2 regions of the Nonomuraea sp. NPDC050790 genome follow, and region 2 is predicted to be linked to the other one. Evidence: riboswitches for the same ligand, from Rfam matches in the RefSeq annotation. Region 2 holds a riboswitch; the other holds the start of a gene.
What was found. Region 2 has a riboswitch for cyclic di-AMP ahead of ACIBEJ_RS45645 (hypothetical protein). Riboswitches for the same ligand answer to the same signal wherever they lie in the genome.
Positions count from the first base shown of each region.

Region 1: another riboswitch for cyclic di-AMP. It lies ahead of ACIBEJ_RS28100 (C40 family peptidase); the one in region 2 lies ahead of ACIBEJ_RS45645 (hypothetical protein).

Region 1 covers NZ_JBITGF010000005.1:620,333-627,866, forward strand. Annotated here, with positions in the region: gene ACIBEJ_RS28090 (M48 family metallopeptidase) at 1-1,192, opposite strand, end outside; gene ACIBEJ_RS28095 (hypothetical protein) at 1,189-1,902, opposite strand; gene ACIBEJ_RS28100 (C40 family peptidase) at 1,972-2,448, opposite strand; cyclic di-AMP (ydaO/yuaA leader) riboswitch at 2,516-2,680, opposite strand; gene ACIBEJ_RS28105 (class I SAM-dependent methyltransferase) at 2,902-3,534, opposite strand; gene ACIBEJ_RS28110 (LysR family transcriptional regulator) at 3,605-4,483, shown strand; gene ACIBEJ_RS28115 (NlpC/P60 family protein) at 4,490-5,443, opposite strand; gene ACIBEJ_RS28120 (NYN domain-containing protein) at 5,757-6,989, opposite strand; gene ACIBEJ_RS28125 (phosphotransferase family protein) at 7,214-7,534, shown strand, end outside.
Region 2 covers NZ_JBITGF010000013.1:47,865-55,398, forward strand. Annotated here, with positions in the region: gene ACIBEJ_RS45630 (DUF885 domain-containing protein) at 115-1,680, opposite strand; gene ACIBEJ_RS45635 (DUF4032 domain-containing protein) at 1,704-2,906, shown strand; gene ACIBEJ_RS45640 (alpha/beta fold hydrolase) at 2,951-3,799, opposite strand; gene ACIBEJ_RS45645 (hypothetical protein) at 3,840-4,643, opposite strand; cyclic di-AMP (ydaO/yuaA leader) riboswitch at 4,829-4,967, opposite strand; gene ACIBEJ_RS45650 (DUF5302 domain-containing protein) at 5,133-5,333, opposite strand; gene ACIBEJ_RS45655 (aldo/keto reductase) at 5,405-6,259, opposite strand; gene ACIBEJ_RS45660 (class I SAM-dependent methyltransferase family protein) at 6,244-7,032, opposite strand; gene ACIBEJ_RS45665 (lysophospholipid acyltransferase family protein) at 7,029-7,534, opposite strand, start outside.

The DNA of each region.
Region 1 (7,534 bases), on a different contig from region 2:
GGACGTGCTCAAGGGGGTCCGGCGCCAGGTCGGAGATGTTGGTCGTGGCCAGGCGCTTCTGCATGGCGGTGAACGTCGCCGGGTCGCGGGTGAGGTCGAGGGCGTGGGCGTCGGCGCGGGCCTCGACGTGGCGGCTGACGACGTTCTGGGCGGGTCCGGACAGGACGGTGGCCAGGCTCATCAGGCCCATGACGGCGCCCACGGCCAGGGGTTCGGTGATGGCGGTGACGCGGGCGCGCCGCCGTACCAGGGGGAAGACCGCGAACAGCAGGGCGGCGCCGAACGCGGCCCCCAGCGCGCCGATGAGCGTGCCGTTGAGCACGTCGTCGTACTTGGCGTGGCCGAGTTCGTGAGCCACGACGAGTTCGACCTCCGGCTCCGGCGCCTTCAGCAGCGTGTCGTAGACGACGATGCGGCGGGTGGCGCCGAAGCCGGAGACGTAGGCGTTGAGCGCGGTGGTGCGGCGGGAGGCGTCGGCGACGAGCACGTCCTCGACCAGCACGCCGTCCCGCTCGGCCATGGCCAGCAGGCTGGTACGCAGCGGCGAGGCCGGCATGGAACGGAAGTCGTTGAACAGCGGCTCGAAGACGACCGGATACACGAACGAGGCGGCGACGGTCAGCCCGGCGGCGCCCACGGCCGCGGGCACCCACCAGCGCCGGAACCTGCGCGCCAGACCCACCAGCGCCACGATCATGATGGACAGCAGCACGACCCGCACCGCGATGTTCTTCAGCCGGTCGCCGCTCCACGCCGCCCATTCCTGGGTGGACAGGCCGAACTCGCGCAGCCGTACCTCGAACCACATGCCGAGCGGCCAGCGCACGACCTCGACCAGCGCGGTGAGCAGCAGCACGCCCAGCACGGCTCGCAGCCACCACGGGCCCCTGAGCCGTCCCAGGACCTTCGCGCCGAGCGGCGTGGCGACCAGCAGCCCCGCGAACAGGATCGTGAGGCCGAGCGACAGGTACGACGGCAGGCTGGTGGCCGCGTCGAACGCCTGCGACCTGGCGATCTCGGCGGCGGAGAAGTCGCGGGCCGGGTCGGGGGCGACCTGGGGCGCGTCCGGCGGCAGGGCCCGCCAGGGCGTGGTGAGCGCGGCGGCCACGACCACGGCGGCGCCGAGCACGACGGCGGCGACCCCGGCCTGGCGCCGTACCCGCGCGGGGGCCTTCTCCCGCTGATCGGTCACTCGAGTTCCTTCCTTAGGTAGGCGCGCCACCCGGCGGCCAGCTCGCGGGCGGGCAGGGGCAGGGCCCGCTCCACACCCAGCCGCCGCGCGTCGCGGTAGAACCTCACCAGCCTGTCCTCGCCGAAGCGCGCGGCGAGGAAGCGACACGCCAGCCAGGCCTCCTGGTAGGACTGTGCCAGCCGCGCGGCCCCCGGCGCGAACGCGCCCGCTCCCGGCAGTTCCCGCGGCACCCGGCCCGCGCGCACCTCGGCGGCCAGTTCCGCCGCCGCCACGGGCACGGCCAGTGCGGCGTCCTTGTAGGCCACGTAGTCGGCGAAGCCCTCGTACAGCCAGGCGGGCAGCCCGCCGGTCCCCGCGGCCACGTGGGTGAGCTCGTGGGCGAGCACGACGTCGCGCCCGGTGGGGGTGAGCCGGGCGTAGTTCTCGGGGATCACGATGACCCTGCCGTCGTGGGCGAGCGCGGCCAGTCCCTCGGCGGAGGCCGTGCCCGCCGTCCGCGCCGCCTGCGCCGCGTCGGCGGCGACCTCGACGCTGGGGCGCACCGGATGGCCGAGCACCGCCGCCACCCGCTCCGCCGCCCGCCGCGCGCGCAGCGACAGGTCCGCGCGGTCCACCCCGTCCCGAGGGGTACGGCCGGCCGGCTCGCGCGCGCAGCCGACCGGCACGACGACCAGGAGGGCCGCGAGGGCGGCGCGACGGCTCACGACCACGGCCCCGATGGTAGCCGGACGCGCGAAGGCCCCGTCCCGGGAGGGGACGGGGCCTTTCGGACCGGGCGGCTACAGACCGGGCCGGACGGCTCCTGCGAAGGACGACTTGCGCCATCCGCCGAGCTTCTCGATGCGCACCCGCTTGCCCGAACTGGGCGAGTGGACCATCTTGCCGTCGCCGACGTACATGCCGACGTGGCCTCGACCGCGGAAGAACAGCAGGTCACCCGGCTGCAGCGACTTCCACGAGATCTTCTTCTTGATGCGCGCGTACTGGCTGTGCGTCACGCGGGGGATCTTGACTCCGGCCTTCTTCCAGGCGTACTGGACGAGACCGGAGCAGTCGAAGGCGCCGGGTCCCGTTCCGCCGTAGCGGTACGGGTCGCCGATCTGCGCCCTTGCCGCGGAGACGGCCTTGCGGGCCTTGCTCTTCTGCCGTGCAGTCGCCGACTGCTTCGCCGTCTTGGCCGTCACGGTGGTCTTGACCGCGGTCTGCGCCTGGGCCGCCGGGGCATGGAGGGCGAACCCTCCGGCCGTCACGGTCATGGCGATCGCCGCACCACTCAAGACAAGACGACGGGGGTTGTGCAGGGAGGTAGACAGGATTTCTCCTTGGTTCTTCCACGAACGCCTACCGGGTTAGCTGACGGATTCGGGCCTGGAAGTCGCCCTACGGCACGCCGAAACGCGCCGATTCACCCCTTGATCCCGGGGGAATGGGATCGGTGGTTCCCCGGCTCCGTGCCTCCTGGCTGCACGGACTCGGCAGGTCACGGCCCCTTGTCGAGCAGGGGGTGACCGGCGGATCTCTGTGGGACTCGGCGACATGGCTTGTTCGCCGCGACGCCAGAACGTACTCGCGGGTTCACGGCTCGGCAAAGTCCCGGCAAAGTTGTCAAGATCCGACAGAGGTGTCAGTCAAGTCGGGAACTCCTGCTGGACACAGGGGTCCGTTACCGGAATGTGACCCTCCTCACACTTGGAGCTCCAGGGGGTGAGTCAGGTCCCATTCGTCACACCTGTCACACGGGTCACAGCGGTCAGCCGGAAGCCGGTCGGCTGGTGCCGTACCTCCTCGATCTCCTTCAGCCGCGCCGCGTGCTCGCCGCCGAGATACCGGAAGAGGTACGGCACCCGCCGCATCCGCACGACCTCGAACCGGGCGGCGACGGCGTCGAGCATGTCCCCGGCGGGCGAGTGGTCGACGTGCGCCGCGCGCCATCGGGCCAGGGGGTCGGGCTCGGGCCGGTCGAAGCGGCCGAGCAGCCTCCCGACGTCGTAGAACCAGGTCGCGGCGGCCGCGTCGGCCCAGTCCCAGGCGAACTCGTCCACCACCAGCCGGCCGCCGGGCCGCAGCAGCGCGGCCGTCCGGTCGAGCGCGGCCTCCAGCGGGTGCATGTGGTGCAGCGACAGTGACAGCACGATGACGTCGAACGGGTCGTCCTCGTAGACCGTCAGGTCGGCCTCCCGCGCGGGCACCCCCGCCGCCCTGGCCGCGGACGGGTCGAGGTCGATGGCGGTGACGTCGTGTCCGCGCGCGATCAGCGCCGCGGCCAGGGCGCCCGCGCCGCAGCCCGCGTCGAGCACGCGGGCGGGGGCGTCGGGGAGCGCGGAGAGCATCCAGGTGTCCATGACCCGATCGTGCGCGGCCCGAGCCATGCGCACCACTGCGGGATCGGCATGAAAGACATAAGCTCCATGCATGCTTGACGTCTGGTCGCTGAAGGTGCTGTCAGAGGTGGGGCGGCTGGGGTCGTTCTCGGCCGCCGCCGAGGCGCTGTCGATGACCCAACCGGCCGTCTCCCGGCAGATCGCCGCCCTGGAGCGCCGGGCCGGGGTGCTGCTGTTCCACCGGCTGCCACGCGGCGTACGCCCCACCGGCGCCGGACAGGCCGCCCTGGAGCAGGCCGCGCACGTGCTCGACGGGATCGCGCTGCTGGAGACCCGGCTGGCCGCGCATGCGAGCGGCGAGCGCGGGCGGGTGCGGGTGCAGGCGTTCCCGAGCGCCGCCACCGCGTACGTGCCCGAGTGCTTCCGCCTCTTCGCCGCCCGCCACCCGGCGGTCGAGCTGTCGCTGACCGTGGGCGGGGGCGCCGCCGCCGTCCTGTCCGGACAGGCCGACCTCGCGCTGGTGACGTCGTGGGACCCCGCGCCGCAGGGCCTGGAGCTGGTGCCGCTGCTCGACGACGAGCTGCTGGTCGCACTGCCGGGCGCGCATCCGCTGGCGGGCGGCGACAGCGTGCGGCTGCGGGCGCTGGCCGGGGAGGCGTGGATCGACGGCAGCCACCCCGACTGCCTCGGGCCGCTGTCGGAGCTCGCCGCCGCGCTCGGGGCGCCGCCACGTGTCAGCCACCTGTGCGACGACTGGAACGGCCGTCAGGGGCTCGTGGCGGCGGGCGTCGGCGTGATGGTCTTCCCGTCGATCGCCGGGGGGACGGCCGTGCGCCCGGACATCAGGCTCCTGCGTCCCGAGCCCGCCCTGCCCGCGCGCCGCGTCCTCGCCGCCGTCCTGCCCGCGCCGGGGCGCTCACCCGCCGTGGAGGAACTGCTGCGCACCATGCTCGGGTACGGCCGGCCGTGACGCCACTCAGGGGCGGATGGCGCCCACGACCCGCCTGCCGTAGGAGGAGAACTTGACCACCTTGATGACGTCGCCGGTCTGGGGCGCGTGCACGATGTTGCCGTTGCCCGCGTAGATGGTGACGTGGCCGAGGCCCTCACTGAAGATCAGGTCACCGGGCCGCAGCGAGTCCATCGAGACGCGGCGCTTGGCCCCCCACGCCCACTGCTGCCAGGTCGTGCGCGGCAGCGAGACGCCGCCCGCCCGCCACGACGCCTGGGTGAAGCCCGAGCAGTCGTACCCGCGTGGCCCGGTGCCGCCGTAGATGTAGGGCTTGCCGACCTGCGCGAACGCGAACTGCAGCACCGCCGCGGCGTTGCCGGTGGCGGGGCCGGTGTACTTGATGCCGGTGCTGTTGGGGTCGCCCGCGTTGTACGCGCCGAGTTCGCGCAGGAGCTTCTTCTGCTCCTGGATGAGCTTGAGGATCTCCGCGCGTTCCTTCTCGACCTTGTCGCGCTCGTCGTCGGCGGCGACCAGGGCGTCCTGGGCGAGGTCGCGCTGGGTCTTGAGCCCCTTGTTCTCCCGGTCGAACGCGGCCAGCCGCTCGGCGCGCTCGGCCTGGAGCTGGCCGGTGAGCGCCATGCCGCCGAGCAGGCCCGAGGGGTCGCCCTGCCCCATCAGCGTGGGCCAGGAGGTCATGTCGGCGCCGATCTGGTAGTCGTTGACTGCCATGTTGATGACCTGGGCGCGCAGGCGGGCCACGGAGGCCAGCTTCTCCTTGTAGGTGGCGTTGAGCGTGCCGTACTTCTTCTTGGCCGCCTTGTGGCGTTCGGTGGCGGTGTTGAAGCGCTCGACGACGTGGTCGGCCTTGTTGTTGAGGCGGGAGAGCTTCGCCTTGGCCTGTTTGATGGTCGGCTTGGGATCGGCCACCGCCACACCGACCGGCGACGCCAGCAGCCCGATCGCCAGACCAGCAGCCAACGAAACCCGGCCAAACCTCACAGCGTCGCCTCCCAGTGATCACACCTGGGGGCAAATAGTACAGAAGTGCTGGGTGAGTTCTCAGCCTTTAGCCGGATTTGTAACCCACGCCCCACCACCCTCACCTCTCCCATCCGACTCTCGTCCGGCAAGGACGAAGCCCGCCACCGCGCGACCGGCCGCCCTTCTGGTGCCCGGGACCGCTGAGGGTGTGCCGTCGGGCGACCGGCCGCGCCGATGGGCGCAGATCGGAAGGTACGCCCGGCCGGGCCGTCCGCGCAGCAAGGCAGACCGATCCGGTCTGGAGCAGGGGTCAGGCGCGGCCGAGGCGGCGCAGGAGGAGGGCGGAGGAGACGGGGCGGGCGCCCATGCGGCGCACCGACTCGGCCACCTCGCGGTCGGTCGACACCACGGCGATGGCGCGGCCGGGCGGCTCGGCCCTGACCAGTTGCCTGATCACGTCGTCGGCGATCTCGCCGGGCGCGCTGAACAGCACGCGGACCCCGCGCGGCGCCACCACCTGGACGGGCGAGTTGAGCTCGGCGCCGTCGAAGACCACGGTGACCTCCACCCGGGTCTGCGCGACCAGGCCGCCGAGCCCGGTCATCAGGCGGGCGCGCTGGTCGGCGAGGGTGAAGTTGCCGTAGCCGGTCTTGGTCACGTTGTAGCCGTCGATGATCAGATGGACCTGCGGCAACGCCAGCAACTGATCCAGCAGTTGCGGATCGTCGTCGGCCAGGGCGCGCGCGGGCACGCCCCGCACGCCGGGGGCGCCGGGCGCGACCGCGGCCACCGAGTCGGCGGGGCGGCTGATGGTGGTGGGCAGGGCCAGTTCCCTGCGCAGCCCGGCCGAGGCGTCCTGCAGCGCGTCGAGCAGGACCCGGATGCGGGCGTCCTCGATGCTCCTGCCCTCGCGGGCGGCCCGCCGGGAGGCCTCCAACTGTTTCTCCACGTCGCTGAGGCGCTCGCGCAGCCGGCGCAGCTCCGCCTCCCCCGCGCTCCCGGCCGCGGTGGCGGCCGTCTTGGCCTCGTCGGCGGCCTGCTCGACGGCCGAGACCCGCTGCTCGGCGGCCTTGGCCCGCTCGCGGGCTTCGTGGAGCTTGCGGCGCAGGTCGGAGTTCTCCGCGCGGGCGGTCTTGAGCTGCTCGCGCAGCCGGTCGGCCTCCTCCTTGGCGGCGCTCTTCTGCCCGGCCAGTTGCTCGCGCAGCCGGATGACCTGCTGCTCCTGCGCCGAGCCCTCGGCCACGACGGCGGACTGCTCCAGGTCGGCCCGCGCCATCTCCACCATCTCCGCCCAGCCGGGCGGGCGGGTGAGGTAGGCGGCAGCGGCCACCAGCACGGGGTCGGCGGCGGGCGGCACGTTGCCCTCCGCGAGCGCGGCCACGAGCTCGGGCCAGCCGGCCGCGACCGACTCGGCCACGGCCTCGCGGAACTCCTTGTCGCTCTCAAGCTGGGCGGCGATGGGCGCGCTGCCCAGCTTCGCGCGCTTGCGCGGATCGAACCTGGCGATCCCGCGCAGCGGCGGAGGCACGATGGCGGCCGGCATCGACCCCAGGACCTGCGCCGCGAGGTCGACGACGTTCAGTCTTACCTGCTCAGGGAGCGGGCGAGACAGGCCTTCACCGGCTGAACTCATCCCGTTGTGTCCCTTCGCGCCTTGCTCTTTCAGTCAAGGGTACGGCTGTCGCGTACCTAACCGTAACTGTGCGTCGCATCTGGACAAGCGCTTGGTTGGCGGTATACGACTGTGCCAGGCCAGGGAGGTCCAGGGTGACGGAGCAGATGCGTACCTCCACGCGTGACCTGGAGGAACTGCACGATCGGGTGTCCGCGTGGCTCGGCGCCAAGCTGGGCCGGGCCGTCCCGGTGTCGGAGCTGGAGCGTCCTTCGGGCAATGGAATGTCCAGCGAAACGTTATTTTTCACCGCACGATTAGCCGAAAACCCCACACGATGTGTCGCCCGCATGGCCCCGGCCGCCGAGGCGGTGCCCGTCTTCCCGGCCTACGACCTCGGCGCCCAGTTCGAGGTCATGCGCCTGGCCCGCGAGCGCGCGGGGGTGCCCGCGCCCAGGCCGCTGTGGTTCGAGCCG
Region 2 (7,534 bases):
GTTTGAGCGCGTTCCCGCGAGGGTTGGGACTAGAAGGCTGGGGCTCGTGGGCGGGGTTGGATCCCCGGGCATCGGAGGGCTCGGGGATCGGAGGGCTCGGGGATCGCGGAAACCTCAGGTGAGGGCTTTTTCGGCCAGGCCCAAGGGGAGGCCGCCGGAACCGGCCAGGCGGTCGTGGAACGACTTGAGGGTGCCGGTGTAGGACTCCCGGATCCGGTCGATCTCGATCGCCCCCGTCAGGTAGGAAGGCGCCTGCGTGGGCCACGCGCAGTACCGGTTGACCTCCCCCTGCGCCGTCCCCGGCGAGAGCGAGGCCTTGGTGGCCATGAACGTCTCGGCCTGCTCGATCGTCATGTCCCCGCAGTGCAGCGCCGTGTCCACGACGATGCGGGCCGCGCGGAAGATCCGGCAGTCCAGGTGGGCCAGCTCGGTGGCGGGCGTGTCGAAGTAGCCCTGCTCCAGCAGCATCTTCTCGACGTAGAGGGCCCACCCCTCGGTGAAGTACGGCGTGCGGAACACCTTCCTGACCGTCCGGCGGCTCTCGGCGATGTGCGACAGGTGCCAGTGGTGCCCGGGATACGCCTCGTGGACGGCGATGGACGGCATCTGGGCGCGGGAGTTGGTGCGCAGGCGCTGCCGTACCTGCTCGTCGGTGAAGTCGTCGGGGGTGTAGGGCACGTAGAAGATGCCGGTGCGGGAGCTGCTGAGGGGCGGCGGGGCGAGGTAGTGGGCGACGGCGAGGATGGGGCGCGTGTACTCGGCGGAGGGCAGCACCCTGCACTCCTCGCCGTCGGGGAAGGTGACGAGGTCGCGCTCGCGGACGAAGGCGCGGGCGCGCTCGGTCTCGGCCTCGTACTCGGCGCGCATGGCCTCCAGGGTGGGCGGGTGGTCGTCCATCAGGGACTCCATGGCGGCGCGCCAGTCGTCCGTGCCGTTCACGCGCCGGGCGACCTCGCGCATGCGGGTGTCGAGCGCGGCCCACTCCTGTTCGCCCTTGGTGTGGAGTTCGGCGGCGCCGTACCCGAGGAGCTCGCGCTCGCGCAGCAGGACGGTGTAGAGCTGCTCGCCCATGCGCCAGGTGCCGCCGCACTCGAAGCCGTCGAGGAAGGTCACGAGCTCGTCGAACGCGGCGGCGGCGGGTTCGGCGGCGGCGGCGAGCTTGGCGCGCAGGTCGGGGTCGTCGACCAGCGACGGCAGCGTGGCGGTGAGGAAGCGGCGGCCGGTGCGGGCCTGGCCGAGTCCGCGCCGGATGAGCAGCGGCGCGGCGATCGTGGGGTCGAGGTTGGCGCGGCAGGCGGCCAGGACGCCGGGGACCTCGGCCAGCCGGGACACGGCGGCGGCGACCAGCTCGTGCTCGGGCTTGAGCTTCTGCTGGAACGGCGTGTTCATGGAGGTGAACACGAGCGAGACGTAGAAGGCGGGGTCGCGCCGCCATGCCGGCCACTGCGCCATGGCGACGGAGCCGCGCAGCTGGGACAGGACGAGGTCGCGGTCGATCGCGTCGTCGAGGGTGGGGGTCTCCAGCTCGGACAGGCGGGTGATCCAGCGGCGCTCTTCGTCCTCGACGGCGATCAGCGCGGCGGCGGAGAAGTCGCCGAGCGTGTGGTCGTGGCCGTCGGCGCCGAGATAGCTGGCGAGGATGGGGTGGTTGTCGAAGTACCAGGAGAGAAACTCGTCCACGGATCGCACCATATCCTGATGAAATGCCCCTACAGATCACCGGCGCGCTGGGTGACCCCGACCTGATCCGGCTGCCGTGGGAGACCCCCCTCGCCGAGTGGCCGCAGCACCATCTGGTCGACCTGCCCCGCGGCATCTCCCGGCACGTGGTCCGCTTCGCCCGCCTGTCCGGCAAGGTCTACGCGATCAAGGAGATCAGCGAGCGGTACGCCAAGCGCGAGTACCAGCTCCTCTGGGACCTGGCCAGGCTGGATGCCCCCTCGGTGGAGCCGGTCGCCTACGTCACGGGCCGCGACGAGGGACTGGACGCCGCGCTGATCACCCGGCACCTGCAGTTCTCGCTGCCCTACCGGGCGGTGATGTCGGGGACGTTGCGCCCCGACACGCTGACCAGGCTGCTCGACGCGCTGGCCGTCCTGCTGGTGCGCCTGCACCTCAACGGCTTCTACTGGGGCGACTGCTCGCTGTCCAACACGCTCTTCCGCCGGGACGCGGGCGCGTTCGCCGCGTACCTGGTGGACGCCGAGACCGGCGAGATGCACCCGATGATCAGCGAGGGGCAGCGGCTGGCCGACATCGAGGCCGCGCACGTGAACATCTTCGGCGAGATGCTCGACCTGGAGGCCGGCGGCCTGCTGCACCCGTCGGTCGATCCGATGGAGACGGCCGAGGACATCGTCACCCGCTACCACCGGCTGTGGAGCGAGATCACCCAGGACGAGATCATCGAGGAGGTCGACTGGCACAAGGTCGAGCAGCGCATCCGGCGGCTCAACCTGCTCGGGTTCGACGTGGCCGAGATGATGGTGCGCCGCAAGGTCGGCACCGGGCGGCTGATCGTGCGGCCCAAGGTCGTCGACGCCGGACACCACCAGCGCCGCCTGCTCCGCCTGACCGGCCTGGACGTGGAGGAGAACCAGGCCCGCAGGCTCCTCAACGACCTGGACGGCTTCCGCGTCGCCAAGGGCCTGCGGCACGAGGACGAGGCGATCGTGGCGCACCGGTGGCTGGCCGAGGCGTTCCAGCCGACGATCGACGCGATCCCGGCCGAGCTGCGGCGCAAGCTCGACACCGCGCAGGTCTTCCACGAGGTGCTCGACCACCGGTGGTACCTGTCGGAGGCGGCCGGCGGCGACGTGGGGCTGGGCGCGGCGGTGAAGTCGTACATCGACGAGGTGCTGGTCCACAAACCGGATGAGAAGGCGCTTTTGCCGGACGAGGAGTGAGTGCGCCGCGCGGCCGCCGTGGGGGAACGGCCGCGCGACGCGGGTCACTCCGCCGTGTGTTTCGTGATCTCTTCCACGATCCGCGACCAGAGTGGCTTGGGCAGATCGTGCCCCATTCCGGGGAACGTGACCAGTCTTGCGGCGGGAATTGCCGAAGCGGTCGCCCGTCCCGCGGCGACCGGAATGAGCACGTCGTCCTCTCCGTGCAGGACAAGCGTGGGTACGGCCAGCCGACCCAGCCTTTCGGTCCGGTCTCCGGAGACCAGGATCGCGGCCAATTGCCGAGCCGTCCCGGCGGGGTCGTTCGCCCGGTCGTAGGCGAGCCCGGCCAGCCGCGCGACCCGCTCGGTGTCCAGCTCGTATCCGGGCGAGCCGATGATCGCCCACGTCCGCTGGGCCAGCTCGATCGCCGCCGCGCGGTCGGCGGGCGGCGGCGACATCAGCGTCGCGCTCGCCTCGGGCGTGGGCGGCGCGACCTGCGGACCCGGCGTGGACATGATCGAGGTCAGCGTCCGCACCCGCGCCGGGTGGTCGAGCGCGAGCTGCTGGGCGATCATCCCGCCCATCGACGCGCCGACGACGTGCGCCGCGGGCCAGCCGAGCGCGTCGAGCAGCCCGGCCGCGTCCCGCGCCATGTCCGCCAGCAGGTACGGCGAAGCGGGCGACCCGAATTCCGGAACGCCCGCCTCGTGCAGGTGTGTGGACTCACCGGCGTCGCGGTTGTCGAACCTGACGACGTGGTGGCCCTGCTCGGCGAGGAGCTCGCAGAACTCCTCGTCCCAGTGGATGAGCTGGGCGCCGAGCCCCATGATGAGCAGCAGCGGCCGTGCGTCCGGCGAGCCGAAGCTGTCGTAGACGATCTCGATGCCGTTGACGGCCGCGCGTTCGCTCATGAGGAACAGAATCACATTCTGTTCCTCATGAGTAAAGAGGTCAGCGCTCGAACGCCTTGCGGATGCGGCCGCGGGCCAGGAACAGGCCGCCGCCCAGGAAGGCCAGGCCGCTGACGAGGGCGAGGCCGCCCACGCCGTTGGACTCGGTCTCGCGGTTGGTGACCGCCGCGGCCAGCTCGGCCTGCGGCGCCTTCTCCTCGCGAGCCTTCTCCGGCGCCTTCTCCGCGACCTGCGCGGGCGCGGCGGGCTTGTCCTCTTCCTTCTTCTCGATCTTCTTCTCCGCGGTCACGACCGGGGGCTTGGCCGGGTTGGCGTCCTTGCGGGACCAGGCGCCGGTGGAGAAGGCGACGGGGTGGTTCTTCTTGCCCACGCCCGGGCCCCACTTGGTGATGACGTAGTCGATCTTGATGTGGCCCTGGCCGCCGACGCCGTCGACGGTCAGCGAGCTGGAGTTGAACTTGCCGCCGGTCAGCGAGGCGAAGGTCTTGGCGTCGAGGTCGAGCATGATGCCGCGGTTCGACGGTACGCCCGGGCCGCGGTCACCGACGAAGAACGGCTCCTTCTTGCCCTTGTAGATGACGTAGCCCTCGGTGAGCAGGGGCCAGCTCGGGCTGGCGGCCAGGCCCTTCTGCATGGGCTTGCCGGAGGCGGGAAGGCCGGTGTCGCCGTTGCGACCGGAGGCGTCGTCCCAGTAGTACGAAGCGGTGGTGGAGCCCTTGAGCAGGGGCTTCTTTTCGGAGAAGTCGTCCGCGTGTGCGGTTGCGCCGGTGCCGAGGGTGACCGCGCCGATGACGGCGGCGGAGGCGAGCATGGTGAAAGAACGCATGCCAAAGCGGGAAGACATGAAGAAGAGAAGTCCTTTGTGCGGGGACAGGGGAAAACGCGCTCGTCAAAGCGGCGTAGCCGGGCACAAAGCCGAACGGACGCTACGCGCTGGCGCGAAGTGGAGCTTGGGGAAGGGGGCCGCTCAGTAGGCGGCGGGTGAAACTACGCGGAATGGGGGCTCATCGCGGTGGTGCATGAAAAGATCAGTCCTCTCCATCTCGCCTACCGGGTTAGCTGACGGGTTCGGGCGTGGAGATGCCCTACCGACGCGGACGTCGGATTCACCCCAAAGGAACATTGGTTCCCCGGTTCCCGCGGGTACGGGATTCGGCGCCAGCCGGAGGCCTCTTCCTGCTGAAGGGCCAGGTCGCCGGGCTGGTATAGCTATGGACTGTAAGTGCCAAACACGTCAAAAGCAAAACAATCGCCATGAAACGGGCGAAGATCTACCTAAGAAGGTCAAGAAAAAGGGGGGTACGGCAATGCCGTACCCCCTCGGAACGTCGGCTCAGCCGCCGCTCTTGCGCCGGAACGAACGCTTGCTGGCAGCAGGGCCGTGCGCGCCGTGGATCTTCGACTGATCCGTGCCCCTGCCACCCGCACCCGAGTCGGTGTGCTGGTTGCGCTTACGCTCCAGGGCCTCCCGGAACTTGCGCTTCATCTCGTCCTCGGGAGTTTCGCTGACTTCCGGCTCCGGTGATTCCGCCATGAGGACCTCCTGGTGTTGGGGACCACAACAGCTTCGCACGACGGCCGACCTGACGCGAAACCGGGCACCGCTCAGCCCAGGCGGGCCAGCTCCTCCTCGGTGAGTTCGAGGTCGGCCGCGGCCAGGGAGTCGAGGATCGTCGCCGGGCGGCTCGAACCCGGGATCGGGATCATCACCGGGCTCCTGGCCAGCTCCCAGGCCAGGCAGACACGCTGCGGGGAGACCCCGCGCTCGGCCGCGACCTGCCCGAAGGCGGCGTGGCGGCTGCCCAGGCGGCCCACGTGGTTCATGCCGCCGAGCGGCTCCCACGGCAGGAAGGCCACGCCCAGTTCCTCGCAGACGTCCACCTCGGGCTCGCTGCTGCGGAAGCTCGGCGAGTACTGGTTCTGCACGCTCACCAGCCGCCCGCCGAGGATCTCGTTGGCCTGCCTGATCTGGGCCGGGTTCGCGTTGGAGATCCCGGCCATCCTGATCTTCCCGGCCGCCAGCAGGTCCGCGAGCGCGCCGATCGACTCCTCGTACGGCACCGCGGGATCGGGCCGGTGATGCTGGTAGAGCCCGATCGCCTCGACGCCCAGCGCCTTGAGCGAGCGGTCGCAGGCCTGTTTGAGGTACTCGGGCCGGCCGTCCACGGCCCAGCGCCCGCGTGGCCGGGTGTGCCCGCCCTTGGTGGCCACGAGCACCGCGTCCGCGTCGCCGCCCCAGCTCGCCAGCGCCTTGGCGACGATGCGCTCGTTGTGGCCGACCTCGGCCTCGGTCGGCGTGTAGGCGTCGGCCGTGTCGATCAGCGTGATCCCGGCGTCCAGGGCCGCGTGGACGGTCCTGATCGACTGCTCCTCGTCGGGCATGTGGCCCTCCACCGACATCGGCATGGCGCCGAGCCCGATGGCACTGACACTCATCTGACCGATCAGTCGTGTCTGCATGCGTCCATGGTCATACATTCCGGCGCCTGAGTCGCCGTCGTGACCGTGAACAGGCCGATCTTCTCCCTCCTGCTGACGACGTCGGCGTAGCCGGCCTCGACGGCCCAGGCGTGCAGGCGCTCGGCGGGGCGGCACTTCATCACCCACAGCCGCCCGTCGCGGTTGGGCAGCACGTTGGCGATGAACTCCAGTTGCGGGTGGCGGGTCTGCGTGGTGAAGATCAGCACGCCGTCGGGCGCGAGCAGGTCGCGGAGCCTGGCCAGCGACTTCCTGATCGTCTCGTCGTCCAGGATCAGCTCGTACAGCCCGCTGACCACGATGATGTCGGCCGGCCGGTCCAGGGGCTCCGGGTCGAAGGCGTCGCCCCGCTCGTAGCGGACGTTCGAGAGGCCGCGCTCCCCCGCCAGTTCCCTGCCCAGCCGCAGGCCGGCCTCGGCCAGGTCGCGGCAGACGACCTCGACCTCGGGCTGCTCCCTGGCGACGTCCTGGAGGTAGCGGCCGGGTCCCGCGGCCACGTCGAGGATGAGCGCGCGGCCCGCCCGCGCCGAGACCTCGTCCCTGATGACCTCCTTGAGCAGGTCGCGGCGGGCGCGGATGGCCCGCCAGCCGATCGAGTTCAGGTAGATCCGGTCGAGGGGCCAGCCGTGGGCCTTGTTGACGTAGACGTAGTCGAGCATGGTGCCGCTGTCGAAGCCGTGGCGGTAGCCGATGCGGATGCCGCGGCTGGTACGGCCGGCGGTGCGCATCAGGAGCCGCATGAGTGCCCACTTCATGAAATTTCACCCTTCGGGAGTTGTTGGGAGCGCAGGAGGTGGTGCGCCGTCTCCAGGTCGGGGACGGGCGGCAGGAAACGGACGGTCACGGGGGCGCGGCTCAGGCGGCCGTGCACCGGCAGGACCCGGCCCGTCCCCTCCAGCAGGACCGGGACGATCGGGACACCGGCCGCCTCGGCCAGCCGCGCCGCCCCGCGGTGGAAGTCGCCGACGCGGCCGTCGCGCGAGCGGGTGCCCTCCGGGTAGACGACCAGGACACGGCCTTGTCTCAGCAGGTGTACGGCTGCCGCCAGGTCACGGGAACCGCCGCCGCCGCGCCGTACCGGGAAGCCGGAGACCAGCGTCCGGCAGACCAGCGCCCGCGCGCGGCCGGCGAACCAGTAGTCGGCCGCCGCCGCCACGGACGGGCGCAGCCGCGCGGGCAGCGCGGCCAGCAGGGCGGCGGTGTCGGCGTGGGAGCAGTGGTTGGCGACCACGACGCACGGGCCGCCGGGCGGCGGAC